4 regions of the Halioglobus sp. HI00S01 genome follow, and region 2 is predicted to be linked to each of the others. Evidence: predicted binding sites of a transcription regulator. Region 2 holds the regulator's gene; each other region holds the start of a gene.

Region 1 (7,176 bases), on a different contig from region 2:
GGTAAACGGTGGTTGTTGTGCACTTTTTTCGGGCATTTGTCAGGTGAAGTTGCGTCCGGGACTGCAATATAAGGGTTTTTTTGCCCTCGATGTGCAAAAACACTTGTATTGCAGTATTTTCTGCATTATACATTTGTACGTGGCTTGTTGTTGCCGCCCAACTGTAAGGGACGCGGAACGGCTCGGCACAAACCTGAAACAACTCACTATTAGGGAAGGTCGAAAATAACATGGCGACTAAGAAAGCAGCAGCGAAGAAAAAGGCTCCGGCCAAGAAAAAGGTAGCGGCTAAGAAAGCTCCAGCGAAGAAAAAAGCAGCAGCGAAGAAAGCCCCTGCCAAAAAGGCAGCAGCTCCCGCGCGTAAGGCAACTGCGCTGAAGGAGAAAATGACCAAGAGCCAGATCGTTGCGAGCCTCGCGGAAAGCACTGATCTGAGCAAGAAGCAGGTTAATGCCGTTCTGGATGAACTGAATGTGCTGATCGAGCGCTCTATTAAGAAGCGTTCCGTTGGTGAATTCACTATTCCTGGTGTGATGAAGATCACCACTGTGAAGAAGCCCGCCCGCAAAGCGCGCAAGGGTATCAACCCCTTCACTGGTGAAGAGACGACCTTCAAGGCGAAGCCTGCCAGCATTGCTGTCAAGATCCGCCCGCTGAAGAAATTGAAGGAATACGCCGCTTCCTAAGCAGCTTTTCCTGAGTCGACCGGCCCGCTGCGCTATCGGGCCGGTTGATTTGCCCCAACCCATCGCCGCGCTCTGACGAGTGCAGGGTTTTTTTACCCCCGGCGAACCTTCCTCCCCGAGCTTGGCCTTCCAAGTTGCTTGGGTTAAAATCCGCGCCTCAAAATTTCTCTCCAAGTGATTGATAGTTGGTGGATTGAGCCCCATGCCGATTTACGAGTACCAATGCCAGAAATGTGGCAACGAACTTGAGGCGCTGCAGAAGATCAGCGATGCGCCCCTGGTTGATTGCCCCGAATGCCATGCGCCCGAGCTCAAAAAGAAGGTGAGCGCGGCCGCTTTTCGGCTGAAAGGTGGTGGTTGGTATGAGACCGATTTCAAAACCGGCAGCAAAAAGAACCTCCATGGGGGTTCGGAAAGCTCATCTTCCAGCGATTCTTCGAGCTCCGCGAGCGAAAGCAAGAAGTCAGCCTGATCGCCCGGCAATAAGCCGGAGCGAATAGCCAAAATACGGAATTTTATTATGCGCAGTCATTATTGTGGCGTTCTGTCCACTGCCAACATCGACGAGACCGTCACTATTTGTGGATGGGTTGATCGCCGCCGCGACCATGGCGGGGTGATTTTTCTCGATATGCGCGACCGCGATGGCATTGTTCAGGTGGTATTTGACCCGGACACCGAAGAGCACTTTGAGCGCGCGGACCGGGTTCGCAGTGAATATGTGTTGAAAATTACCGGCCGGGTACGCGCCCGCGGTGAAGGTACCGTTAACCCTGCGATGGCCACCGGTGAGATCGAAATTCTGGGTAAGGAGCTCGAGATTCTCAATACCGCAGCTACGCCCCCCTTCCAGCTGGATGAGCACACCGCGGTGGGCGAGGAAGTCCGTCTGCGATATCGCTATATGGACCTGCGCCGCCAGGAAATGCAGGACAAGCTGATCAAGCGCTCGAAAATCACCTCGGCGATCCGTAACTTCCTCGACAGCGAGGGCTTCCTGGATATCGAAACCCCGATTCTGACCCGGGCGACCCCGGAAGGTGCCCGCGACTACCTGGTGCCGAGCCGCACCCATCCTAGGCAGTTTTTCGCTCTGCCCCAGTCACCTCAACTGTTCAAGCAGCTGCTGATGGTGTCTGGATTCGACCGTTACTATCAGGTGGCCAAGTGCTTCCGCGACGAAGATCTGCGCGCCGACCGTCAGCCTGAGTTCACTCAGATTGATATCGAGACATCCTTCCTCGGCGAGGAAGAGATTATGGCAATCACCGAGCGCATGGTGCGCGAACTGTTCAAGTCGACCCTGGATGTCGATCTGCCCGAGTTCCCCCACATGCCATACTCCGAGGCTATGGAGCGCTATGGCTCGGACAAGCCGGACCTGCGTATCGACATGGAACTCGTGTCCGTTGATGACCTCATGCAGCAGGTCGACTTCAAGGTCTTCCGCGGTCCCGCGGACGATGAAGCCGGCCGTGTTGCCGCTTTGAAAGTGCCCGGCGGTGCCAAGATCAGCCGCAAGGAAATCGACGACTACACCAAGTATGTTTCGATCTTCGGTGCCAAGGGCCTTGCCTGGATCAAGGTAAATGACCTGGCGGCCGGGGTTGAGGGCCTGCAGGCGCCCATTCTCAAGTTCATGCCCGATGAAGTGGTTATGGAGATGATGGAGCGTCTCGGCGCTGCAGACGGCGATATCATCTTCTTCGGTGCAGACAAGGCCAATGTCGTCAACGAGGCAATCGGTGCGCTGCGCATCAAGGTGGCCGAGGATCTCGGTCTGGTGCGTGAAGGCTGGGCACCCCTCTGGGTGGTTGACTTCCCGATGTTCGAAGACGATGGCAATAGTGGTCTGACTCCGCTGCACCACCCCTTCACTGCGCCTTCCTGCAGTGTCGAGGAGCTGGAAGCCAACCCCGCCGGCGCGCTGTCGCGTGCCTATGACATGGTGCTGAATGGCTGTGAACTCGGCGGCGGCAGTGTCCGTATCCACGAGCGCGAGATGCAGCAAGCGGTTTTCCGCATTCTGGAGATAAGCGACGAGGAGGCCAATGAGAAATTTGGCTTCCTGCTTCAGGCCCTGCAATACGGTGCACCGCCCCACGGTGGCCTCGCCTTTGGCCTGGACCGCATGGTGATGTTGATGACCGATTCGGCATCCATTCGCGATGTAATCGCCTTCCCCAAAACCCAGACAGCGGCCTGTGTGATGACCGACGCGCCTGGCGAGGTGAATGCCCAGCAGCTGCGTGAACTGAATATTCGTCTGCGCCAGAAGGCAGAAGGCGAGGGCGCCTGAGCCTTCTCTAGGCGCCAGCGCGGAGTTCAGCCATGGCAGGCCACAGTAAATGGGCCAATATCAAGCATCGCAAGGCGGCTCAGGACGCCAAGCGCGGCAAGGTATTCACCAAGCTGATCCGTGAGCTCGTCGTGGCCGCCAAGCAGGGCGGCCCCCATCCCGAAGATAATCCCCGCCTGCGCGCGGCGGTCGAAAAAGCCCTGGGTGCCAATATGACCCGGGACACCATCGACCGCGCTATCGCCCGTGGCGCCGGAACTAACGAAGCCGACAATATGGAGGAGCTGACCTACGAAGGTTACGCTCCCGGCGGTGTCGCGGTACTGGTTGAGGTGATGACAGACAACCGCAACCGTACCGTGGCCGAAGTGCGCCATGCGTTTACCAAACGCGGCGGTAATCTGGGCACCGATGGCTCGGTTGCCTATCTCTTTTCCCGGGTCGGTCAGATCGGGTTTGCCCCTGGGGCTGACGAAGAACAGGTCATGGAAGTGGCCCTGGAAGCCGGTGCGGAAGATATCACTGCTCACGAGGATGGGTCTCTGGATGTGACTACTCCCTGGGAGGAATTCGGCACCGTCAAAATGGCGCTGGAAGCGGCCGGCCTCAAGCCCGCAGGCGGCGAAGTGACCATGATCGCCTCCACCACCGTGCCCATGGCAGACGCCGGCAGCGCCGAATCCATCCTCGCCCTCATCGACGCCCTCGAAGACCTCGACGACGTCCAGAACGTCTACACCAACGCCGACATCTACTAATACCCCAGGGTGCCTGAGAAATTTGGGGTCTGACCCCGGGTGACGGGGTGGGGAGATGCCTGTATATTTGTACAGAATAATGACATTGGTGGGGTGGCGCGGGGCGAAGCGATGGCGCTGATCATGGGAATCGATCCGGGGTCGCGGAAAACGGGCTTCGGAATCATCAATTATGTGACCGGTAAGGCTGAATACGTGACGTCGGGTGTGATTAAGCTACCCGAGGGCGATATCGCGCCTCGGCTCAAGATCATCTACGACAGTGTGACTGAGTTGGTTGAGCTTTACGGGCCGGCAACGCTGGCGATTGAGCAGGTTTTCATGGGGAAGAGTGCCGGCTCTGCCCTCAAACTGGGGCAGGCCAGGGGCGCGGCGATTGTTGCCTGCGCGGCCCAGGAGATGGATGTGTTTGAGTACTCGGCCCGGCAAGTCAAGCAGTCTGTGGTCGGTACTGGCGCGGCAGATAAGGGGCAGGTGCAGCACATGGTGAAAGTGCTGCTAAAACTGCCTGCTGAGCCCGCCGAGGATGCCGCGGACGCGTTGGCCGCTGCCCTGTGTCACGCGCACACACAACAGAGTATGATCAACATGGCTGGCGCCACTTCTGTGCGCCGGCGCCGGATACGTTAAGGGGATCGGCCCTCCATGATAGGTAGAATTCGGGGTACGCTGGCTGCCAAACAGCCACCGGATATTCTGGTGGATGTCGGTGGTGTCGGCTACGAGCTGCAGGTGCCCATGACCACCCTGTTCCAGTTGCCCGAGCTGGGGGCGCAGGTGACACTGCTCACGCATTTTGTGGTGCGCGAGGACGCCCAGCTGCTGTATGGCTTCATCGATGAGCGCGATCGTGAACTGTTCCGCCAATTAATCAAAGTGAACCGGGTCGGCCCCAAGCTGGCCCTGACCATTCTCTCGGGTATGGATGCCAAAAGCTTTATTGGCTGCGTGCAGCGCGACGATATTTCCGGCCTGTCGGCCCTGCCCGGGGTGGGCAAAAAGACCGCCGAGCGCCTGTTGATTGAGATGCGCGACAAGCTCAAGGACTGGCTCGGCGAGATGGAAGCCGGCGGGTCCGCCGGTGGCGCTCTGATCGAACCGGTGGCCGATATGGTCGCCGACGCCGAGGGCGCGCTAATTGCCCTTGGGTATAAGCCGGCCGAGGCGGCCAAGGTGGTTGCCGCAGTGAACGATGACTCCATTGCGGATTCGGAAGAGCTGATCCGCCGTGCCCTGAAATCGATGGTGAGCGGATGATAGAAACCGACCGCCTGATCGCCCCGGAGCCTGAAGGCCCCCGGGAGGATGCCCTCGATCGCGCTATTCGCCCGAAATCGCTGGATGAATACGTCGGCCAGAAGGCTGTTCGCGAGCAGATGAGTATATTTCTGCAGGCGGCCAAAGGCCGCGGTGAGCCGCTCGACCACACCCTGATTTTTGGCCCGCCCGGGCTGGGCAAAACCACGCTGGCGAGCATTATTGCCAACGAGATGGGCGTGTCCCTTAAAACGACTTCAGGACCGGTGCTGGAGAAGGCCGGTGATATCGCTGCGCTGATGACCAACCTCGAGCCCGGCGACGTCTTGTTTATCGATGAGATACATCGCCTCAGCCCCTTCGTAGAGGAAGTGTTGTATCCGGCCATGGAGGACTACCAGCTCGACATTATGATCGGGGAAGGCCCCGCGGCCCGCTCGATCAAGCTCGACCTGCCTCCCTTCACCCTGATCGGTGCCACCACGCGCGCGGGATTGCTTACCTCACCGTTGCGCGATCGTTTCGGTATCGTGCAGCGCCTTGAGTTCTATGAGGTAGCCGACCTTGCACATATTGTGGAGCGCTCGGCGCGCATTCTCGGTATGGGCATCGACAAGCAGGGCGCCACCGAAATTGCGCGCCGCTCCCGGGGCACGCCCCGAATTGCCAATCGCCTGTTGCGCCGGGTCCGCGATTACGCGGAAGTGAAGGCTGATGGCCATATTGGCGCTGAAGTCGCTGACCGCGCGCTGGATATGCTCAGCGTTGACCAGCAGGGCTTTGATCACCAGGATCGCCGCCTGCTCCTCGCCATGATTGAGAAGTTCGATGGCGGTCCGGTGGGGGTCGATAGCCTGGCTGCGGCCATTTCCGAGGAGCGCGGGACGATTGAAGATGTGCTCGAACCCTACCTGATTCAGCAGGGATATGTGGTGCGCACACCCCGCGGCCGAGTGGTGACGCGCAACGCCTACCTGCATTTCGGGCTGCCTCAGCCCAGGCCAGGTGAGGCGGGCAATTTGTCGCTGGATCTAGATGGCGGGCAGGAAGAGTGACGTCTGGCCCGGAATTTTCTCTGCCGCTACGTGTCTACATTGAAGATACGGATGCCGGTGGTATTGTCTATTACGTCAATTATCTCAAATTTATGGAGCGCGCTCGCACGGAGTTCATGCGGGCGATGGGCTACGGCAAAGATTACATATTCAATAACGATCTGATGTTCGTGGTGCGCAATGTGGCGGTAGAATACCGGGCACCTGCCAAGTTGGACGATGAATTGATCGCCACGGCAGAGCTCACTGAGTTGGGCGGGGCCTCGATGACCTTTGCCCAGCGAGTATTGCGCGGCGACGAAGTGCTTGCCGGTGGCGACATTCGCATCGCATGCGTAGACAGCACTTCGGTCAAACCGCGCCGTATACCCCGGGATATGGTGGCAGGCCTGTCCGGGGCAGAATGACATAACGCAAAAGGGGAGCCCTCTTGGAAGAGCAACTTAGCCTGATAGACCTCATTCTACACGCCAGTTTCACCGTGCAGGTGGTCATGGCAATGCTGGTCATGGCCTCAATTCTGTCCTGGTACATGATCGTCCAGCGCTATATTTACTTCCGTAATGCGCGCGAGGAAATGTACAGCTTCGAGGAGCGTTTCTGGTCGGGTATCGATCTCTCCCAGCTCTATCGCGAAGGGAACGAAAAGGCCTCCGACGGGCATGCCATTCTGGGTATGGAGAGTATTTTCAGGGCGGGCTTCAAGGAGTTTTCGCGCCTGGCCCAGCAAAAGGAAATGGACTCCGAGGCCATTCTGGAGGGTTCACGGCGCGCCATGCGTGTGGCGGTATTGCGTGAGGAAGAACGTCTCGAGCGTCACCTGGCGTTTCTGGCTTCTGTGGGTTCCACCAGCCCATATATCGGTCTGTTTGGCACCGTTTGGGGCATTATGCATTCCTTCCGCGGCCTGGCCAATGCTACCCAGGCAACGCTTGCCACAGTGGCGCCGGGTATCTCCGAGGCGCTGGTTGCAACCGCCATGGGCCTGTTTGCCGCGATCCCTGCGGTACTCGCCTACAACCGTTTTGCCGCCAAGGTAGAGGTGTTCAGTAACCGCTATGACACTTTCGTAGATGAGTTCTCCAGTATCCTCTACCGCCAGGCGTACGCACTGCGCGCCC
Region 2 (7,176 bases):
ATGCGCGAGGGGTTTTCCACGGAGATCTGCAAGAACGTCGAGTTGGGCACATACAGCGGCCGCTGATCAAAAGTGCGAATACGGGTCAGGCGCCAGCCTATGTCCTCTACCGTGCCTTCAATACTTTTATCGGGTGAGCGAATCCAATCCCCCGCCGTAAAGGGCCGGTCCAGGTAAACACTCAGGCCGCCGAAGAAGTTGGCGAGCAAATCTTTCGCCGCGAAACCCACCGCAATACCACCAATGCCCCCAAAGGCAAGCAGCCCGGAGATCGATACGCCCAGGCTCTGCAGAATCATGAGCCCGGCAGTAATCCAGAGCACAAAGCGCACCAGCTTGGCCGCCGCGCGCACGGTGGCCTTGTCCGCCGACTGGCGGGTGCCGCGGGTCTCACACAGCAGCTCTTCCTCTACCCCGTGAATAAGTCGTTGCAGGAACCAGGCCAGCAATACCACCAGCGCAGTGTCGTAAGCCTGGGCGAGAAAGGCCTGCAGGGTTTCCGCCACCGGGTAAATTTCCAGGGCCAGATACAGCACCAGCACCCACAGCAGCACCCGCACCGGCATCGCCATCGCCGTGACGGCCACATCGTCCCAGTTGTAGTCTGTGGCGCTCGCGGCGCGGTGCAATTGTCGCACCAGCATTCCGAGGGCCAGGTGAGCCATCGCGCCCAGGGTCACCAGTAGGATCAGGGCCAAAAGCTGCCCCTCCAATCCCAGGCTGAGCGCGAGGCTGTCGAAAAGCGATCCAAGGCTCGTCACTGGCCACCTCTTCTAGCGCAAAAAGCACGATTTTTAGACAATTTTTTCATGTGGGAACCGCGTGTTTAGTCTCGAAAGATTATATAAATCAGCGGCACAGATTAAGTCATCTCTTGAAGTCCAGCGCAACTGCTTGATCTCTTTTGAAAAGAATTTCCGTCGCCGTAAAAGCTATTTCCATCCCTGTTTTTATAGCGTTATCACATAATGGACAGCCCACGCCAGCGTGATATGTTGGTCTGCGGCACACGAAAAAAGGGGAGGAAAATCTCCATGAAAATGCTAAGCCCCGTTGTCGGTGGCTGGTACAAGGATCTGCAAACCAATGCCTTATTCGAGGTGGTGGACTGGGATCCCAGTAACCTCACCATCGAAACCCAATATCTGGATGGCGAAGTGTCTGAATACGACCTCGATGCCTGGCGCGAAATGCTGCTGGAACGCGCGGAAGCCCCGGAAGACTGGCGCTCTGCCTTTGAGCTGGATGACGAAGACCTGCTGGACCCCGACCTGCCCATGCAACCGGAAGACTGGAATAGTCCACTGAACTCCATCGAGCCCGAAGCCATGTATGGCGTGGAGGATTTTTAGGCGTTGTTATCCGCTGCCCATGCTGTATATAATCACAGCACCTGTATAAATACACAGATGGGGCACACATGGACAAGCTCACCAAGCGGCAGCAACAGGTGCTGGATATTATCCGTGCACATATCGATGACACAGGCTTCCCGCCCACCCGGGCCGACATAGCCCGCGAACTGGGATTCAAATCAGCCAATGCCGCAGAGGAGCACCTCAAGGCACTGGCCCGCAAAGGCGCGATTGAAATTATCCCCGGCGCCTCACGGGGCATTAAATTGCCCGATACCCAAGGTATTCCCATCGTCGGTCGGGTGGCCGCCGGTAACCCGGTGCTCGCCGAGGAGAATATCGAGGAATACTGCGACCTCCCGCCCCAATTTTTCAAACCCGCAGCTGACTATTTCCTGCGCGTCACTGGCGACTCGATGATCGATATCGGTATCTTCGACGGCGACCTGCTGGCCGTTCACAGCACGCCCGTGGCCAATAATGGCGACATTATTGTGGCCCGCATCGAAGACGAGGTCACCGTTAAGCGACTGCAACAGGGGCGCGATAAGAACCTGCTGGAACTCCTGCCGGAGAACCCTGATTTCGAGCCCATCAAGGTCGATTTGCGCGAGCAATCGTTTGCGATTGAAGGCCTGAGTGTAGGTGTGCTGCGCCGCGGCAATTAGGCAGCGGACGTTTTTAAAAGCGGTAGGGGCTTTGACAGGCCCCTCAGGGGGCTGCAGATAGCCGGTGGCGCAACGCCCCGGCGGGATGTCGAATAACGCCTGTCAGTGCAGGACGCGCGGTGCCTCTGGCTCAGCGTAAGCTTCGGCATCCGCCTCAGCTTCATTCTGTTCCATGATATTGGCCGCGGCCTGAATTCCGGCCTGAATCATGGCCTTGGCCACTTCCAGTCCGTTTTCCATCAGGTACATGCGCGATTCGTCGGAGAACTGTATGGTCACCAGCGGCGCGGAATCATCGTCAGCACGTTGCAGAACGATTTCACCGTCGCCCAGGTCGACAATCTCCAGTAAGGATGCAGACACTCAATAAACCTCTGTTGTTGCGAACACTGCCACTTCATCATAACAGCAGCCATGGGTGCCCGATAGGGCTTATTCGGGAATAGTTGTGAACGGGTGCGCAGTTGCGGGCAGTGTGCGGCGACAGCAGCAAGAGCCGCAATAGACGCCTGAGCGCCCTGCTCCGGCCCCGGAACTAGTACTCGTCGAGGGAGTCGCCCATGCGGTCGAACAGCTGCTGTAGCAGGTTTGCCCAGGTCTCGGCCTGCTCCGGGTCGGCACCGGCGGCTGCCACCGCCAGGTTATGCATCGACGATGACTGCGGTGCATCACTCTCTGCCGATAACATGGCGCCAATCCAGCCCTCCCGCTCCAGGCGCTGGAACTCTCGAATCTCACCGGGCATGGCCTTGCCTGCGACTATCTCCGGTAATTCGGCAAGACATTGCGGCGGCGTCTCCGGCAATCCACCGGGCCGGGTGATTTCCACAAGAAACCAGCCGTAGGCATTTGTCAGGTGATTGCGCACCCCGGGCCAATAGGCACTGGCCAGGGTTTTGGCCGCCACGCTCTGGGTGTCGAGGTCACGGCGCCAGGCGCCAATCAGGATGCGGGCCAGGTACAACGCATGGTTGGCCTGGCCGCGAGCGGAACTCACTTTTTCTTCGCCCGACTCTTGCTCTGCTCAACGTCCCACTTACCGCCGCGGTAGTAGGCCTTCCAGCCGCTAGCCTTGCCGTCCTTCTCGGTCATGACATACTGCTCCTTGGTCTTACGGCTGTAACGCACCTGGGCACGATTGCCGTCGTCATCCTCAGTCGGCGCAGAGAATATGAACGTGTACTTGGGATCGATGGCTTCCTTGTGCGGCAGCAGCTCGTCAACAAACGGCGCACGGGTTTCCCGGTTGCGCGGGAACCCGCTGGCGGCGAGGAACATACCAGCGGCGCCATCGCGCAGCACGTAGTGATCGTCGACCTTATCGCATGCCAGCTCCGGCATCGGCACCGGATCCATTTTGGGCGGTGCGGGCTCGCCGTTGCGGAGCAGCTTGCGGGTATTCTTGCACTCCTCATTGGTACAGCCGAAGTACTTGCCGAAACGGCCGTTCTTGAGCTGCATTTCACTACCGCACTTATCGCACTCGAGGGTCGGCCCCTCGTACCCCTTGATCTTGAACTTGCCGTGCTCGACCTCGAAGCCGTCGCAATCGGGGTTGTTGCCACAGACATGCAGCTTGCGATCTTCGTCGATCAGGTAACTGTCCATGGCCGAGTTGCATTTGGTACAGCGATGGCGTTCCAACAGCTGGCGAGATTCGGCCTCGTCATCTGCATCCTCGCGGATGGCCTCATCCCCCGAGGTCAGATTAATGGTGTTCTTGCAGCGCTCTTTCGGCGGCAGCGCGTATCCGGAGCACCCCAGGAACACCCCCGTACTGGCAGTGCGAATTTGCATCGGACGCCCGCATTTATCGCAGGCGATATCGGTCATGGTGGGCTCATTGGGCTGCATGCCCACGGGCTCCGGTTCATTGGCCGTTTCGAGCAGGTCGCTGAACTCGGCATAGAAGGCGTCCAGCAGATCTCGCCAGTCGCGCTTGCCATCAGCTACGTCATCCAACCGCTCTTCCATATTGGCGGTAAAGCCGTAGTCGAGCAGGTCAGTAAAACTGCGCTGTAGTCGCTGGGTGACGATATCGCCCATCTTCTCAGCATAAAAGCGTTTGTTTTCCAGGCGCACATAGCCGCGATCCTGGATGGTGGAGATAATCGACGCGTAAGTTGATGGCCGGCCGATGCCGCGCTTTTCAAGCTCGCGCACCAGGCTGGCCTCACCATATCGCGGGGTGGGCTTGGTGAAGTGCTGGGCAGGATCGAGTTTCTTGAGTGACAGCGCGTCACCCTCTTTCAGATCGGGCAGTACCGTGTCGTCGCCTTTGCGCGCAGCAGGCGCCTGCACTCGGGTGTAGCCATCAAACCGGATTATGCGTCCCTTGGCGGTGAGCTCGTACTCGCCTGCAGCCGCGGTCACGGTGGTTGACGTGTATTCCGCTGCCGGCATCTGACAGGCCACAAACTGACGCCAGATGAGTTCATAGAGTCGCTCTGCGTCGCGCTCCATGCCCTTCAGCGAGGTTTGCGACACATTGACATCTGACGGACGAATGGCCTCGTGCGCTTCCTGTGCACCCTCTTTGGATGAGTACAGATTGGCGCTCTCCGGCAGGTAACGCGGCGGGAAGTTGTTGCCGATGTAATCGCGACAGGCGGCCACCGCCTCGGCACTCAGATTCGTGGAGTCGGTTCGCATATAGGTGATGTAACCGGCCTCGTAGAGGCGCTGAGCCATCATCATGGTCTTCTTCACGCTAAAGCCCAGCCGGGTGGAAGCGGCTTGCTGCAGCGTCGAGGTGATATAGGGCGCAGGCGGTTTGGAGCGCGTGGGTTTGTCCTCGCGCTTACTGACGGCGTAAGGCAGGGTTTCCAGCTCTGCGGTGGCGGCCAGTGTGGTCGCCTCATCGCCGGGGCGGAAATTCTCTCCCTTGTGACGCTTAACCTGAAAACGCACTTCCGAGGCATCCTTGGAGGCCAGGTCGGCGTGCACTTCCCAGTATTCCTCGGGAATAAAGGCGTGGATTTCGCGCTCGCGCTCGACGATCAGACGGACCGCGACCGATTGCACCCGACCGGCAGACAGGCCCCGCGCAACCTTCGCCCACAGCAATGGCGAGACCATGTAGCCCACCACGCGATCAAGGAAACGACGCGCCTGCTGGGCGTTCACCCGGTTCTGGTCGAGTACCGCCGGCTCTTCAAAGGCCTCGGTAATCGCCTTCTTGGTGATTTCGTTAAATACCACGCGCTGGTAGCGACTATCGTCACCGCCTATGGCCTCGCGCAGGTGCCAGGCAATGGCTTCTCCCTCGCGATCAAGGTCGGTCGCGAGATAGATAGCGTCGGAGTCTTCGGCGAGCTTTTTCAGCTCGTTGACCACCTTTTCTTTACCGGGGAGGACCTGGTAGTTGGCGTCCCAACCATTTTCGGGGTCGATACCCATGCGGCGAATCAATTGCTCGCGCGCTTTCTTCTTCTTGTGGGCGGCCTTCTCTTCCGGCCCCATCTTGCGGGTAATCGCCGCCTGAGCAGCCCGCTCCTTGGGATCTACCTTGGCGGTGGCACTGCCGGCGGTGGGCAGATCACGAATATGCCCCACGCTGGATTTAACCACGTAGTCCTTGCCCAGGTACTTGTTGATTGTCTTCGCCTTGGCGGGCGACTCGACGATTACGAGTGATTTTCCCATCTCATCCTGCTGACATTGGGTGCCGGGTGCGGCAGCAAAAAGGGGCATATATAAGGCCACCGCCGGGACGGGTCAAGAAAAATCGTGTTTCGCCCCCGAGACGGGTCAGGCCGAGAGTGCCTCTGACCAGGCCTCCAGGGCCGTGACAATTTGCTCAACCTGACCCTGTTCTTCGGGCTCTGACCAGTAGATCCCACAACTGCCCTCTTCCTGGCTGAGGGCCAGTATTTCTGCGGGCAGCAGCGCAGTCTGTTTTGGCGGCGGCTGTCGGTGACCCACGCCCCGCCACTCACCTTCCTCAATTCGCCAGGCCAACCTCGAACGAGGCTCGCCACGCGATGCTGGAAGGCGCCTGCCGTAATAAATGATTTGCTCGGGGCGCCGGGCCTGCCCCGGTAACGCGCGATCACTGCCGGGAAGGTCCCGGAACTCGACGAACAGGCCATGGACCGCGGCATACTCTCTCATTCCGGCCACCTGCCGCTGGCGCTTGCTGGGGATGAAGTGGGTCAACGGTGCCAGCGCCAACGCGATCACGAAAATGATAAGAAAAATTTCCAAAGGTGGTTTCCTGACCCAGATCAAACTTACGCCGCAGACGCAGCCGTGTCCCGTTGTTCGGCGACTATTCTATGCTATAAATAGAAGCGTGAAAAAAGCCTGCAGGGAGGCTATATATGTCGCAGTACTCGAAAGTGGTTGTTGCCATCGACCTCAGCGAAGAATCTGACCTGGTTGCGGCGCGAGCGCGCGCTATCGCCACGTCTGCTGGCAGCGAACTCCACCTTGTACATGTCATAGAACCCCTCAGCTTCGCCTATGGCGTCGACATCCCCATGGACTTCTCAGGCCTTCAGGACGAAATCCAGGAACAGGCCACCGGCCAATTACAGCGTTTCGCTGAGAAAAACGGTATTGCCGCTGATCACCAACACATTCTGCTGGGGCGCCCCGAGGTGGAGATTCACGCCGTGGCGGAAAAAATCAGCGCCGACCTGATCGTGGTCGGCAGCCACGGCCGCTATGGTCTCGCCCTGCTCATGGGGTCTACCGCCAACGGCGTGCTCCACGGCGCCAGCTGTGACGTGCTGGCGGTGCGCGTCGGCTCATAGCGAGAACAGCCGCTAGCCGGCAAGAAACTCAGCGAGCATTTGTGCGTCGAAGGGCCAGTTCAGCTCCCGGCCCTCTTCTGTGCGCACAACCGGGATCGTCGTCCCGTAACGCTCGAATAAATCGTCAGATTCACTGATATCTACATGCTCAAAACCGGCACCCGCCTGCACCAGAAGTGCTTCGGCCAGCTCGCACAGGTGACAGGCTGATGTTCCGAACAGGGTTAACATTCCTTAATTCTCATTGTCTCTGTTGAATTCGGCCACTATTATGTCGCCCCACTCAAGGCTTGAAGTACCTCAAGCTGGAGCGGTACCATAACCGCAAGGTACAAGAATTCATACCATTTATTTTGCTCAGGTACACCAACTAAAAGGGAGCTGACGCTTTGGCCC
Region 3 (7,176 bases), on a different contig from region 2:
CCAGTTTTCTTATCCGAACAGCATCCCACTTAAGGCCACCACCTTTTTCACCAAAGAGTTCGTCAGCAAGCTCCGGGTAACGCAGATTGATGCCACGATAAGCGCCCTGGCTGATTTTTTGGAGGTCCGATCGCGTCTCGATTTTGTGCTCAGCAACAAGCTGTCTTATTCGATCTGGCGTCCAAATTTCCCGACTTTTTTTCATGCTAAGCGGTGTCTTTGGGGGTGGTTTCTCGTTCTTCAATGGTACACCCCCACCGACCAGATATAAATATCAAAAGGGGTTGCACAAACCTTTGGCGCCAATAGCGCTCTGAAAAACAATAAAAAAGGCGAATAAAAGTGGCGTCGGTAAGAATTCCAATGCACGATAAGCGCAACAAATTGTGGGGGAGGAAATCGTGTATACAGTCTACTTCGCCGGTGGTATCCAGCCGGGCCATGATGAAAACGCCGTCAAAGCAGCATTTGCCAAAATCTTCAAGGCCGATACACAAAAACTATCCGCGCTCTTCAGCGGCGCTGAAGTGGTCATTAAGCGCGATGTTGATAAAGCGACTGCAGAAAAGTACGAAGCTGCTATCGACAGCGCCGGCGGCGTGGCGATTATCCGCCCCCCCCTGCTGGATGCCCCATTGGAGGCAGAGCCCGAGCCGACAACTATGGCCGAGCGTCTTGCATCGATAGTGGGTGATGAGCCAAACGATCCGCAACAAGGTCAAGAATCTGCACCGATCAAGGAAGTGGACAAGCCTCTCGAGTACACGACGGGTGAAGACATGGAAGAGTCCGAGGCAGCTCAGACAGACGAAACACATGAGCAGCCCGTAGAAGACAACCTTGAGGAGCCCGTTCAGGCATTCCCAAACGCGAGTTCTGAGCCTGAGACACTGGAAACCATTGACTTTGATGCGGTGTCCAGCAACGAAGAAGCCACGGAGGTACAAGCCGACATCTCCGAGGAGCAGGAACTGCCCTCTCCAGGATCGTCAAACCTGCAAGGCATCAGTGAATCGCTTCAGGATCTCGTCGGGGACCTGGAGAGGATGCCCGAGGAGCCGCAGCGGGATGATCTGCCGCAAGAGGAGGCGCAGTCTATCAGTGACCCCATTCTGGGAGAGATTGGCTTTCTCGGCGAAGATGAAAATTCAGCAACTGACACGATAGAACTTCTGCCTGTCGGCACACACGTGGGTGCGCCTGAAGGCGAGGCGACCGCGATCGAGACTGTAGACGCGCCCGATTATTCGATTGCGCCACCCGGCTCCGATGTACTCGAGGCGCAATATAAGCCAGGCGAGCCGCCTCCTCCTCCCTCGACCGACCACATTAGACTCGAGGACTAACAGGGCGCACAGTGTCAAGGACCTTCGCCCACGACCAATCGGCGGTGCTGACGCTGCAAGTAAACCTCATGGACCGGCACTTGTAGAAGCAACATAGCGCACTTTCCAAGTCCAGCAACTGGTCTTGGTCACAGTCACAATCGCTAGCGCTGATTAAGTTGCCATTAAGCGCCAACCCAAGCGCGGCACAGGGCTCTGATGCTGTCGCGATCTGAATTCGCGTTACCTCGCCGTTCCGAACCGGTCTGACCAAGGATCTATGCCTCCTTCGCAGGAGGGATTAAGCTGTCCTGCAAAACAACCGGACCACCCAACAACGAAGACTCATCGCACCCCTCACCCTCAGTATGATTGGCAGGCGGCGCGTCAGGCGCTGGGACATTGCCGGTTACGCCAGACTGCCTGGGTAGCTTGTCCAGGCGCACCGCCGCCTCAATTTCTGCTGCGATATCGGTGTTGTCGCGCAAGAACGATTTCGCATTGTCTCGGCCCTGCCCGATCTTGTTGCCCTGGTATGAGTACCACGCACCGGATTTATCAACGAGACCGCACTCGACTCCCCAGTCCAGGACCTCTCCCTCGCGGGAGCATCCTACCCCGAACATAAGATCGTACAGGCCTTCCCTAAAGGGCGGCGCTAGCTTGTTTTTAACAATCTTTGCGCAGGTACGCTTGCCGATAACTGCGTCGCCGTCCTTGATTGTCTCCTTCGCGCGAACCTCGATGCGCATAGACGCATAGAATTTTAGCGCGTTGCCCCCCGTCGTGGTCTCAGGGTTTCCGTATCCGCCAATTTTATGGCGCATCTGGTTTATGAACACCAAACAGCTGTTATTTTTTTTGATTGCACCCGTGATTTTGCGCATGGCCTGGCTCATCAAGCGAGCTTGAAGCCCGACGTGGGAAGCCCCCATCTCGCCCTCGATCTCAGCCTTGGGCGTGAGCGCCGCCACCGAATCAACGACAATCAGATCTACAGCACCTGACCGAACCAGGGTCTCGGCGACTTCGAGCGCCTCTTCGCCATTATCCGGCTGCGATAAAAGAAGCTGATCCATGTCAACACCGAGCGCCTCGGCATACACCGGATCAAGCGCGTGCTCCGCGTCAATAAACGCTGCGATCCCGCCTTCTGCTTGACAACACGCAATCGCCTGCAGCGTCAGAGTCGTTTTGCCCGCAGCCTCTTTCGGGCTGAAGACTTCTGAAATCTTTCCCTTTGGGAAACCGCCAATACCACTGGCGATGTCTACGCTTAAAGAACCAGTGCTTATGTATGGGTAAGGCCCACGGTTGTCGCTCATGCGCATGATGGTGCCGGCGCCAAACTGCTTCTCAATGCTCGCAAGGACAGTGTCCAGCGCCTTGCGTTTGCCTTCCTTAACGTTCTTTTCTGATTTCGGCATGATTCTCTCCACCCATGAAAACATAAAGTGAAGCGCGATATCTGCGCTTCTTGTGGGAAACATACACGCTGGAAGAATTCGCGCTGCGCTGCGGGAAATCATGCCGAGGCAGTTATCAATGAATCTAGTGCGCAAAAGGGAGGCGCCCGGCCATTGACCATAGAGCTAACTATTCTTGAACACAGTGAACTGGCGCCTGCTGTCACTAGGCTCAAGTTTCAGCTAGGCGGCGCTATGAACGATGCTTGTTGACAGCCTTCTTACGCGGCAGCAACTCATCCAGCAGATCGGGGAACCGCGTCCGCGCAACTTCGTATGCGCTAGGATTTTTGAGGTAGAGCTGTCCGAGTGACGTTATGCCATGCTCATCGACCACCGCCCGAATGGTGTCTTCGGTCCATTTGATAATATTTTTTGGAAACAAATCATCCAGAAGATCGGGGAACCGCGTCCGCGCAACTTCGTATGCGCTAGGATTTTCGCGGTAGAGCTGTCCGAGTGACGTTATGCCATGCTCATCGACCACCGCTCGAATGGTGTCTTCGGTCCATTTGATAATATTTTTTGGAAACAAATCATCCAGAAGATCGGGGAACCGCGTCCGCGCAACTTCGTATGCGCTAGGATTTTTGAGGTAGAGCTGTCCGAGTGACGTTATGCCATGCTCATCGACCACCGCTCGAATGGTGTCTTCGGTCCATTTGATAATATTTTTTGGAAACAAATCATCCAGAAGATCGGGGAACCGCGTCCGCGCAACTTCGTATGCGCTAGGATTTTTGAGGTAGAGCTGTCCGAGTGACGTTATGCCATGCTCATCGACCACCGCTCGAATGGTGTCTTCGGTCCATTTGATAATATTTTTTGGAAACAAATCATCCAGAAGATCGGGGAACCGCGTCCGCGCAACTTCGTATGCGCTAGGATTTTCGAGGTAGAGCTGTCCCCGTGACGTTATGCCATGCTCATCGACCAGCGCCCGAATGGTGTCTTCCGTCAACTTAGACATGCCCCATATCCCTACGATGGAGTCGGCAAATGGAGAATTCTCCCGGGGGAATGCTTTTTTCGAAATTCATATCACCCCCAAGCCGCCCACGGCAAAAGCTGTATTTTTATATAGACTACATATCTCGGCATGGAGCCGCGACATAAAAAGTGTGGAAATAGACGAAAACAGCAATAATATCCGTTCTTCATCAAGTCGATCTCACCAACGGAGTACAATTTTCCCACTGAGACCTATACGGCTCCGCCATTGACGAAGGGTCGAGAGAAAACTCTGAGTCTGGCAAGATAATCCGAAGCACGTCGCGGCCTCCTTCATGCGCCCAGCGAATAGCCACATCAGTTTCAGCGATGATCGTGTCGCAGAGCCCGGGCTCAAATACTGTGCCGGCATAGACCTGGTCGACGGCACCGAACAACAGCGTTGACGCTAAGCGAGGATCAATGTCCAACTTGATCTGGAAATCTGGGTGGCCTGCGATTTCTTCGAGGAAGTGAGTGTGGTGATTCCACGTAGATTCAGAAATTCGGTCGTCGCTAGGCATCACGTTGTGTACAACCGCGCCTTTCTTGAGCAGGATATCCCGCTGTTTGGAGTCGATTTTCGCTAGCGCCTCACGATCTAAACGCTCACTGATGCGGTCAGTAATATCGATCAACATGACGACTCGTTCCTATCATACAAACAATGCATAATAAATGTTCTAATCCTGTATAGAGAAACAATCTTTCGGATAAATAAGGCTGAGCGAGCGATTGACGCCCACCCACTCCACTTCAACTTGCCAGTCATTCGAGGCGGGGAAGTAGGTTACACCTGTCACGACGCCTTCGGTTCCCACGGGGATGGGATCTGGATCATCAGCCATTGCCAGCAGCTTAATGCGCTGCCCGACCCGAACGGGTTGCATCGGATCGTCACTCATTCGTCATTACCTCCGTAATGTCTGCGCTAGCCTCTGCGAAGGTCATCCATGTGCTTGCAAGCGAGTCCCGGTCTTTGAGGCCCGCGGCATACAGTGACACCGACACCCCTTCCCCGCCGGCAACGGACAGGTTGATACTGATCGGCCCGATATTCAGCCACAGGCTATCGCCCTCGGCGGGTACGGCAAGAAAGTCGCTGGGCTCATCGCCGCTACCATTAGGTGCGATTTCGGCACCATCACCGTTTTTGTGCGCCGTGATGTACTTCCCTTGTTCGCGCAGCTGGCGGGCAAAGTCTTTCAGTCCTTTTGCGATCATGGCCTCGGGTATCTGTACGGTTTCCAGCTCGCCAGTTCTCGCGTTGAAAATGCAATACTCCCTAAGCATGGGCTTCTCCTTCCGTGTCGTTGATGGCTAACTCCCACTGTCCATCGCGCATGACCACTTTGCGGTTGGCGATAAAGCCATCGGGGTCGCCAAACAGGTAAAGGTTGACGCCATCGCCGTCTGCAGGGCTCCAGTTGTTCTCATCCAGCGCTCCCCACATCGTCGCGTGGTAATCACTATTGGTGTGCTTGGCCTCAACGATCGCCTCGGTTTTTAGCCAGCGGTTGAGCGCCCGCAAGCCTCGCGCTGCGGATTTGTAGTTTTTGGGGAACGGGCCGGTAATTCGCCCGGAGACAGTCACAAATCGATCACCTTCGCGCAACGGCGCGCGCAATGGGGGGTGTGATGGCACCAAACACGCGCTAGTCATTGGCGGCATCCTCCCGTGAAATCGATAAGCGGGAATAGCCCGTTAGCTTGAAATCGTCATCCCACGTTGAGCCACAGTGGTTGCACGCTATTGGCTGCCACGCACCGCCGCCGTCAACTTCGATGCGTCCGCCCTCTATCTGGTCAGAGGTGCACACCGGGCAAACAGACCCTTGCCGCTGCCCATACTCGTCCTCGGTGATGGGCTCTTCGATCAACGCGATTGTCCAGCCATCCCCAAATAATGAAATCGTTATCGGCGAGTCCAGCGTGACGACGCCGCGGTGCAGCTCACCAGCGTCGCCATCAACGGCCGGATCGAAGATCGTCAGCTCAAGTTTGAACGCATTGTCCGAGGCCGCATCGCACAGAGTGAGCTCGTAGGAGACTTCGACGCCCTCGTCCAACTCCAAGCGGCCCTTCGCCAGGACCCCGCGGCCATCACGGAACGCCTCGCTGAGGTCGATCCCGCTGTCAGGATGAAAGCTACCGACCACGTTAGCCAGCGCTACGGCTGACCTGGGAAGCAAAATAAAGATGCTCCGCGCATCGCGGTCCAGTTGATGTCGGTGATCTGCCGACCAGGGGGTCAGCGGTTGGGACAGTGCGTTTGCCATACTCTAATACCTCATTAACAGTCGTGTGTGTTGCCTAGTCGTTAAACCATAGCGTCGCTGCTATAAAATGCGGGTTTTCGGGAAATTAGCGGCTACGAGGCATAAGCGTTGCCGCTGAAATCAAGGCGAGCCAGCTATCAATGTGTCTAGAGCGCAAAAGGAAGGAGCCCATTGGCCATAGAGCTAGCTATTATTGAGCACGGTGATGGCGCATGCTGCTAGCGCCAGGCTTAAGTGTCAGCGAGGCGGCGTTCTGTCAGTGTGTCAAATGGCTGGTGTGTTGACTGCCTTCTTAAGCGGCAGCAATTTATCCAGCAGATCGGGGTAGCGCGTACGCGCAGCGTGATATGCGCCAAAATGTTCGCGCTGGAGCTGGCCCCGAGAGGTAATCCCCTGCTCATCAATCAGCGCTCGAATGGTTTCTCCCGTCCACTTACTTGGCGTCCGTACTTTTACCGGCAACAAATCACCCAGCAGACCGGGGTAGCGCGTACGCGCGGCGTGATATGCGCCAGAATGTTCGCGCTTGAGCTGTCCCCGCGAGGTAATACCCAGCTCATCGACCAGCGCTCGAATGGTTTCTTCCGTCCAATCACTTAGCGCCCTTATGTCCCAAACCCAACCAGGTAAGGCTTCCAATCGCTCAACGCGCTCAGGTGCCAGCGAGTGTCTAGCGCGGCGCTGTTTGCTCACCCATTGGCCTAGCGCGTAGCCGTCGTCAGTCCTAAAGGTTTGGAGCGGGCGAGCATGGCCTTCTCGCTCCACATAGGCGCCGAGGTGGAAAAGACCTTCCTGCCAAGCGAACTCCGAAGCGCTCCACGCCCAGCCTGGGAAGGCCTCTAGCTGCGCAACGCGCTCAGGTGCCAGCGAGTCTCTAGCGCGGCGCTGGTTGCTCACCCATTGGCCCAGCGCGTAGCCGTCGTCAGCTCTAAAGGTTTGGCAGGGTCGAGCATGGCCTTCTCGCTCCACATAGGCGCCGAGGTGGGAAAGACCTTCCTGCCAAGCGAACTCCGAAGCGCTCCACGCCCAGCCTGGCAGGGCCTCTAGCCGCTCAACGCGCTCAGAAGCGAGCCTTTCTTTATTGCAGCGCTGGTTCATCACCCAGTGACCGAGCGC
Region 4 (7,176 bases), on a different contig from region 2:
GGCCGATCAGCCACCGCTAGCAGCGGGTACCTTTCGGGTATCGCCCTCAATCTGCTACGAGGTGGTCTACCCGGACCTGGTGGCCGCCGGCGCCCGCGAGGCCGACCTGCTGATAACCATTAGCAATGACAGCTGGTTCGGCGATTCCATCGGCCCGCTGCAGCACCTGCAAATGGCGCAGATGCGCGCCCTGGAAAATGGCCGCTATATGATTCGGGGCACCAATAACGGTGTGTCCGCCCTGATCGACCATCGGGGCCAGGTCATTGCCGAGTCCGAGCAGTTCGTGGAAACCGTGCTCACCGGCAAGGTCCAGGCCATGCTGGGCAAGACGCCTTTCGCCAGCTTTGGTTCGGTGCCGATTCTGTCGGCCTGCGCCATCAGCCTGGCGCTGATGATCCTCATGTACCTGGGATTCTGGCGAGAGCCCTGATCCCGGCATCGTCTCGGCGCCAGCCGCCGAAGACCTGCCTGCAGGGCAGCAGATTCACACTCCTACAGCGCCCTGAATACTGGTAGAATTCGCCCTCTTTTTTTACCGGAATCAAGCAAGGCAATGGAGCAGCAATACAAGCCCGACATCATGGAGCGCGAAGCCCAGGCCCACTGGCTGGCGAACAACAGTTTCGCGGCGATTAAGGATGAGCGCGAGAAGTACTACTGTCTCGCTATGTTCCCCTATCCCAGTGGCAAGCTACACATGGGACATGTGCGCAATTACACCATCGCCGATGTGATCGCCCGCTATCAGCGCATGCTGGGTAAAAACGTGCTGCAGCCCATGGGCTGGGACGCATTTGGCCTACCTGCAGAAAATGCAGCCATTGCCAATAATGTCGCCCCCGCCAGCTGGACCGTACAGAATATCGATCACATGCGCTCCCAACTGCGTCAGCTGGGCTTCGCCTACGATTGGGACCGCGAAATCGCCACCTGCAAGCCAGAGTACTATCGCTGGGAGCAATGGTTCTTTACCCGTCTTTATGAAAAGGGACTGGTTTACAAGAAAATGGCGACCGTAAACTGGGACCCGGTAGATCAAACGGTTCTTGCCAACGAGCAGGTCATCGAAGGCCGTGGCTGGCGTTCCGGCGCGCTGATCGAACGCCGTGAGATTCCTCAGTGGTTTATCCGCATTACCGCCTACGCTGAAGAATTGCTTGCGGGGCTGGACAATCTCGATGGCTGGCCAGAAGCCGTGCGCACCATGCAGCGCAACTGGATTGGCAAAAGTCGTGGCGTGGAACTGGCCTTTGGGCTGGATAGCCCAGTAGCGGACCTCGACCGCATCGAGGTGTATACCACCCGGCCCGACACCCTTTACGGCGTCACTTACGTAAGCCTGGCTGCGGAGCACCCAATCAGCCTTGCGCTGGCCGCAGACAACCCGGCACTGGCCAGCTTTATCGGCGAATGCAAGCGCAGTTCAGTCGCTGAAGCGGACATGGCTCAGGCCGAGAAACTCGGCATGGACACCGGCCTGCGCGCTCGCCACCCCCTCACCGGTGAAGAAGTACCTGTGTGGGTCGCAAACTACGTGCTCATGGACTATGGCTCAGGTGCGGTAATGGCTGTGCCGGCCCACGATGAGCGTGACTGGGAATTCGCCCAGAAATACCAATTGCCGGTGAAAACCGTTATATGCGACACCGAGGGCCAACCAGCGGACACCAGTGCGGCTGCCTACACCGAGCACGGTGCCTTGACTGCCTCTGGTGAATTCGACGGCAGCAGTTTCGATGCGGCCTTCGAGGGTATTGCCGCCCGACTGGAAGCCTCGGGCATGGGCAAGATCACAACCCAGTTCCGACTGCGTGATTGGGGCGTTTCGCGCCAGCGCTACTGGGGCACACCCATTCCCATGCTCAATCTCGACGACGGCAGCGACATTCCCATTCCGGCAGACCGCCTGCCCTCGCTGCTGCCTGAAGATGTTGCTATGGACGGTGTTGCCTCACCGATTAAAGCGGACCCTGAATGGCGTAAATTCACCCTGGACGGTGCTGACTGCGAACGGGAAACCGATACGTTCGACACCTTTGTGCAATCCTCCTGGTACTACGCCCGTTTCACATGCCCCGATTACACGGACGGCATGCTCGACAGCGACGAGGCCAACTACTGGCTACCTGTGGATCAATATGTCGGTGGCATCGAACATGCGATCCTTCACCTGCTTTATGCCCGTTTTTTCCACAAGCTAATGCGCGACGAAGGTCTTGTGAACTCCGACGAACCCTTCACTCGCCTGCTCACCCAGGGCATGGTGCTGAAGGACGGCGCTAAAATGTCCAAATCCAAGGGCAATACTGTTGACCCCCAAGCCCTGATCGATCAATACGGTGCGGATACTGTACGTCTGTTCTCGATGTTTGCAGCCCCGCCAGAGCAATCCCTGGAGTGGGCCGACTCTGGTGTTGAAGGCGCTCACCGGTTCCTCAAGCGTCTGTGGAAACTGGTTAACGGCCACGTAGCCGCAGGTCCCTCACCGGCACTGGATACCAGCGCCCTGACCGAACAGCAGAAAAATGCCCGCCGCAAAGCGCACGAGACCATTGCCAAGGTCAGCGACGACTACGGTCGCCGCCAGACCTTTAACACCGCCATCGCCGCGGTCATGGAGTTGTGCAACGAGCTGGGCAAACTGGACAACAGCGACCAGAGCCGCGCGGTACTGGACGAAGCGTTGCGCGCCATCGTGCTAATGCTCAACCCCATCACGCCGCACATCTGCCACGAGTTATGGCCGGCGCTCGGCGGCACAGGCGACGTGCTCAATGCGCCCTGGCCCAGTGTCGACGAAGACGCACTCACCCGCGACAGCATTGAAATGGTGGTTCAGGTGAACGGCAAGGTCCGCGCCAAGATGAACATTGCCGCCAATGCCGACAAGGATGCTGCCGAAGCGGCGGCCCTGGCCCAGGACAATGTGCAGCGTTTCCTGGAAGGCGTGACCGTGCGCAAGGTGATTGTAGTACCGGGCAAATTGGTTAATATTGTTGCCAACTGATTAAGGCCGGAACCCATTATGCAGCGGCGCCTCGCCACCCTTGTTATCGCTCTTTGCGCCACAGCCATGGTATCCGGCTGTGGCTTCCACCTGCGCGGCAGCGGCGGCGCCAGTGTTCCAGAGGAATGGCGCTCGCTGTTTCTGGTCACCAGTAATCCCAACAGCGAATTCAGTCGCGAGGTGAAGCTGCGCTTCGCCAATGCCGGCATTGAATGGGCCGACGACCGCGCCGACGCCAACTATCTGCTGGTACTCGGACCGGAGCGTTTCAGCCAGCGAAACCTGTCACTGGATGCCGACACCCGAGCGGCGGAATTCGAACTGACCATGCGTTCGACATTCTCGATCAACAACGCCAGAGGCAAGGGCGTCATGCCCGACACCACCGGCACGGTGATCAAGCAGATGGAAAACGACCCCCAGAACGTCGTGGGCAAGGCCGAGGAGATCCGCATCCTCAAGGCGGAGATGCGCAGTGAACTGTCGCAGCAGATTCTGCGCCGCATCGCCTTCTTCGCCGCCAGCCAGACGCCCGAGGCCTGACACCTCGCGATGCGCCTGTACCCCGAGAAACTCGCCGGCCATCTCAAGCAGCAACTTCTCCCCGTTTACCTGATTAGTGGCGACGAGCCTCTGCTGGTACAGGAGTGCTGTGATCTGGTGCGCAAGGCCGCACGCGACGCCGGCTGCACCGACCGCGAAATTATCGATGTGGTGCCGCGCTTCAAGTGGGATGAAATTCTGCACAGTGCGTCCAGCATGTCACTGTTCGCCGAGCGCAAACTGGTGGAAATACGCATGCCCTCGGGCAAGCCCGGCGCCGATGGCAGCAAGGCCCTGTGCGAGTATCTCGATATGGCTGCCGGCAGCGACGACATCCTGCTGATTGTGTCCGGCAAGATCGATAAGCAGTCCACCAATAGCAAATGGTACAAGGCCCTGGACAAGGCCGGCGCCACGGTGCAGATCTGGCCCATTGAAGCCCGTGACCTGCCGCGCTGGTTGCAGCAACGCTGCAGCGCCGCCGGCCTCAGCATCGATAACGACGCTCTGCAGTTGCTGTGTGAGCAGGTGGAGGGCAATCTGCTGGCAGCGGTACAAGAAGTGGAGAAACTCAAGTTGCTGGCCAGCGATGGCCAGATCAACGCCGAGACCATTACCGCCTCGGTGTCCAATAACGCCCGCTACAACCTGTTTGATATGACCGACCATGCCCTCAAGGGCAATGCCGGCACCAGCCTGAAAATGCTCCACGGCCTGCGCGGCGAAGGCACCGAGCCGGCCGTAGCCCTGTGGGCTCTGCTCCGGGAAGTACGCACCCTGCACCAGGCCCGCCAGCAGGTCGATGCGGGGCAGTCACCCCAGCAGGTACTGGGCGGTTTGCGGGTGTGGAAAAACCGCATGCCCCTCATGCAGGGTGCACTGTCACGGCACAACAGCGTGACACTTACCGCATTGCTTGAACAGGCATCGGCCGTCGATGGCACCATCAAGGGCTTTGCCGCCGGCAAACCCTGGGACCAACTGGAAAACCTCGTTCTGCAGCTCGCCGCGAGCCGCTAACCCCCACCTGTCGCCTTTCAGGGCACGTCTCATTTTTGCCAACTAATACCCCTGCCCAGGGCCTTGCACTCTGCCTGCCACTCAACTACTGTTTATGCATACAGTGTACAAACATACAGTAAACACAAAGCAGAACAACAAGAGAGGCCCGACATGAACCAGGCTCTGCAGCAAGTCATCAATCGCAACGACACCTGGCGCGGCAACTTCACCGCCCTGTCCGCCGATGGCGATCGCCACTGGCATGCCGGTAACAACCGGAACGACAACACCCTGGGCACCGGTTACAGCACCCTCGACAAAGAGTTGCGCGATGGCGGCTGGTCGCTGGGAAACACTGTGGAAGTGCTCAGTGATGGCTGTGGCATGGGCGCCATGGGCCTGTTTCTGCCTGCCATGGAAACCCTGAGCGCCGAGGGCCGCTGGCAGGTCTTCATCGCCCCACCTTTTACGCCCTACGCGCCGCTGCTCAAGGCCCGCGGTATTAACACCGAGCAAATCCTGCTGGTGCACCCGAAAAGCCGCGAAGATTTGCTGTGGGCCACCGAACAGGCCCTGCGCAGCAGCACCAGCAGCGCCGTGTTCAGCTGGTTGGGTGCCCACGAATACAGCTACGGTGAACTGCGTAAATTACAGCTGGCCGCCGCCGACAGCGACAGCCTGGCCGTGTTATTCCGCCCCCACAGTGCCGCCCGTAACCATGCGCCGGCAGGCCTGCGTCTGCAAATACGTGAATACCGTAAGGTACATATTCTCAAACAGCGCGGCGGCAACCAGTATCTCGATGTAGCCCTGCCACCGGCCGAGGATATCCCGGAACAACCCCAGCTGTGGGAAGTACCCACCTGGCAGGACAGCCCCCAGCAGCAGCCGGCGTTCTCCTTCGCATAGTGCCACCTGCCGGCCTGGACAGACCCGGCCTGGCCAGGCCCGGCCGGGCGGGTAAGTTCACAATGGTTGCGTCATCACCATCAGCCGTGGCACCAAGAGTGCTACACTGCCTGCCGCCATACATAATAAGGAGCAGGCAGCATGCAAGATTTCCCCCACCACTATCACGTCAACGCCACCGCCCAGGTGACTGGTAATGTCGCTATCAATAGCGGCGCTATGCCACCGCTGGCCTCCGCACCACCGGCGGAATTCGGCGGCCCTGGCGACCAGTGGTCGCCAGAACATTTACTCATGGCCTCGGTGGCGGACTGCTTTGCACTCACCTTCCGAGCCATTGCCGCCGCCTCCAAGCTGGAATGGAGCGACCTGACCGCCGACGCCGAGGGCGTGCTTGACCGGGTAGAGCGGGTCACCCAATTTACCGCAATTGCCGTCAAGGCCACGCTGACCGTGCCCGCCGGTGTCGACGAGGCCAAGGCCCAGCGCATACTGCACAAGGCCGAAGATGCCTGCCTGATCACCAACTCACTCAGTGCCGACACCCATCTGGAAACTGCTATAATCGCCGCCTCCTGAACAGGGCCGCACCGGCCCGGGAGTAGCATGTGGATGAGTGGCTGACAGAGTACGGCGTCACCATCGGGGTGTCCGCCCTTATTCTCTTTATGATGTTCATTGTGTGGGACCTGGCCAAGCGCAGTAACGCGGGCAGGTTCGGCACCATCATTCTGTATATTGGCCTGGCCATGGGTATGTTCGGCTTTGCCATCAAGTTTGTGATTTCCTACCTGCTGGAAAATGCCGGAGGCGTTGGGTGACTGTGCACCTGGCTTTGGGTGATATTACCCGGGCCGAAGTGGATGCTGTGGTGAATGCGGCCAATGAGGGCATGCTCGGTGGCGGGGGTGTCGACGGCGCCATCCACAGGGCCGCAGGCCCTGCCCTGCTCCAGGCCTGTCGCGATGTCCCCGCCACCAATGGCGTCCGCTGCCCCACCGGTGAAGCCCGCATTACCGATGCCGGGGCACTCACCGCACGCTATGTCATCCACACGGTGGGGCCGGTTTACGCCAGCGCCACCAACCCACCAGCCCTGCTGAGCGCAGCGTATCGCAACAGCTACCAGCTCGCCCTGCAACACGATTGCCACTCCCTGGCCGTACCGGCGATCTCCTGTGGGGTGTACGGCTACCCGCTGGAAGAAGCGGCAGCCATCGCCGTGGCGATAAGCACCGATGCCGCCTTTGCTGACCTGGACATTCATTTCTACCTCTTCAGCCAGCCGGTATACGACGCCTGGCGCACAGCCCTGGCCCACCATCAGGGCTAGCTGACCTGCCTGCTCGGGCGACAGGTCGCAGACCTGTCCGTGGACAACAATGCCCTCTTGATTAATACTGTATATATGTACAAGATTAATCAAGTTAACGTGGCCGAGCTATCCCCCATCGTTTGGCAACGCCAGTTATGAGCCTGTGGTTGTGCCTGCGCTTTCACCTGCTGCCCCTGAAATGCCTTGAGCGCACAGAGGAGCGCGCCGTGGTGGTACTGGAGAAACAACGCGTGCTCCGGGCCAATGATTGTGCCGCAGCCGCGGGGGTGCGCGAAGGCATGAAACCGGCCACCGTGCGAGCCCTGGTCGGTGATGACCCACTCCAGCTACTGGAGCGCGATACAGCCGCTGAGGCCCGCTGCCTGCAGCAACTGTG

Evidence for each region. The regulator LexA, encoded in region 2, represses DNA repair genes until DNA is damaged. The targets are predictions, from matches to a motif close to ACTGTNTNTANANACAGT.
Region 1: the regulator LexA is predicted to act here: its motif matches at 3,802-3,819, upstream of ruvC (crossover junction endodeoxyribonuclease RuvC).
Region 3: the regulator LexA is predicted to act here: its motif matches at 2,921-2,938, upstream of recA (recombinase RecA).
Region 4: the regulator LexA is predicted to act here: its motif matches at 4,661-4,678, upstream of imuA (translesion DNA synthesis-associated protein ImuA).

Annotation. Positions count from the first base shown of each region.
Region 1 is NZ_LWEE01000051.1:11,736-18,911, forward strand. It holds gene A3709_RS08280 (HU family DNA-binding protein) at 231-686, shown strand; gene A3709_RS08285 (FmdB family zinc ribbon protein) at 889-1,158, shown strand; gene aspS (aspartate--tRNA ligase) at 1,207-2,985, shown strand; gene A3709_RS08295 (YebC/PmpR family DNA-binding transcriptional regulator) at 3,018-3,743, shown strand; gene ruvC (crossover junction endodeoxyribonuclease RuvC) at 3,855-4,373, shown strand; gene ruvA (Holliday junction branch migration protein RuvA) at 4,389-5,000, shown strand; gene ruvB (Holliday junction branch migration DNA helicase RuvB) at 4,997-6,055, shown strand; gene ybgC (tol-pal system-associated acyl-CoA thioesterase) at 6,052-6,462, shown strand; gene tolQ (protein TolQ) at 6,486-7,176, shown strand, end outside.
Region 2 is NZ_LWEE01000010.1:125,380-132,555, reverse strand. It holds gene A3709_RS02615 (mechanosensitive ion channel family protein) at 1-761, opposite strand, end outside; gene A3709_RS02610 (DUF6763 family protein) at 1,035-1,352, shown strand; gene lexA (transcriptional repressor LexA) at 1,421-2,023, shown strand; gene A3709_RS02600 (hypothetical protein) at 2,126-2,386, opposite strand; gene A3709_RS02595 (DUF6586 family protein) at 2,559-3,020, opposite strand; gene topA (type I DNA topoisomerase) at 3,017-5,668, opposite strand; gene A3709_RS02585 (hypothetical protein) at 5,774-6,229, opposite strand; gene A3709_RS02580 (universal stress protein) at 6,346-6,780, shown strand; gene A3709_RS02575 (glutaredoxin family protein) at 6,793-7,011, opposite strand; gene A3709_RS02570 (IclR family transcriptional regulator) at 7,170-7,176, shown strand, end outside.
Region 3 is NZ_LWEE01000062.1:315,645-322,820, reverse strand. It holds gene A3709_RS12000 (hypothetical protein) at 1-205, opposite strand, end outside; gene A3709_RS11995 (hypothetical protein) at 402-1,346, shown strand; gene recA (recombinase RecA) at 1,604-2,752, opposite strand; gene A3709_RS11985 (hypothetical protein) at 2,985-3,761, opposite strand; gene A3709_RS11980 (hypothetical protein) at 3,952-4,422, opposite strand; gene A3709_RS11975 (DUF4314 domain-containing protein) at 4,465-4,686, opposite strand; gene A3709_RS11970 (hypothetical protein) at 4,679-5,074, opposite strand; gene A3709_RS11965 (hypothetical protein) at 5,067-5,444, opposite strand; gene A3709_RS11960 (hypothetical protein) at 5,437-6,060, opposite strand; gene A3709_RS11955 (helicase associated domain-containing protein) at 6,325-7,176, opposite strand, start outside.
Region 4 is NZ_LWEE01000110.1:157,417-164,592, forward strand. It holds gene lnt (apolipoprotein N-acyltransferase) at 1-433, shown strand, start outside; gene leuS (leucine--tRNA ligase) at 557-3,010, shown strand; gene lptE (LPS assembly lipoprotein LptE) at 3,029-3,553, shown strand; gene holA (DNA polymerase III subunit delta) at 3,563-4,573, shown strand; gene imuA (translesion DNA synthesis-associated protein ImuA) at 4,727-5,464, shown strand; gene A3709_RS13515 (OsmC family protein) at 5,606-6,043, shown strand; gene A3709_RS13520 (DUF2788 domain-containing protein) at 6,073-6,285, shown strand; gene A3709_RS13525 (O-acetyl-ADP-ribose deacetylase) at 6,282-6,797, shown strand; gene A3709_RS13530 (DNA polymerase Y family protein) at 6,935-7,176, shown strand, end outside.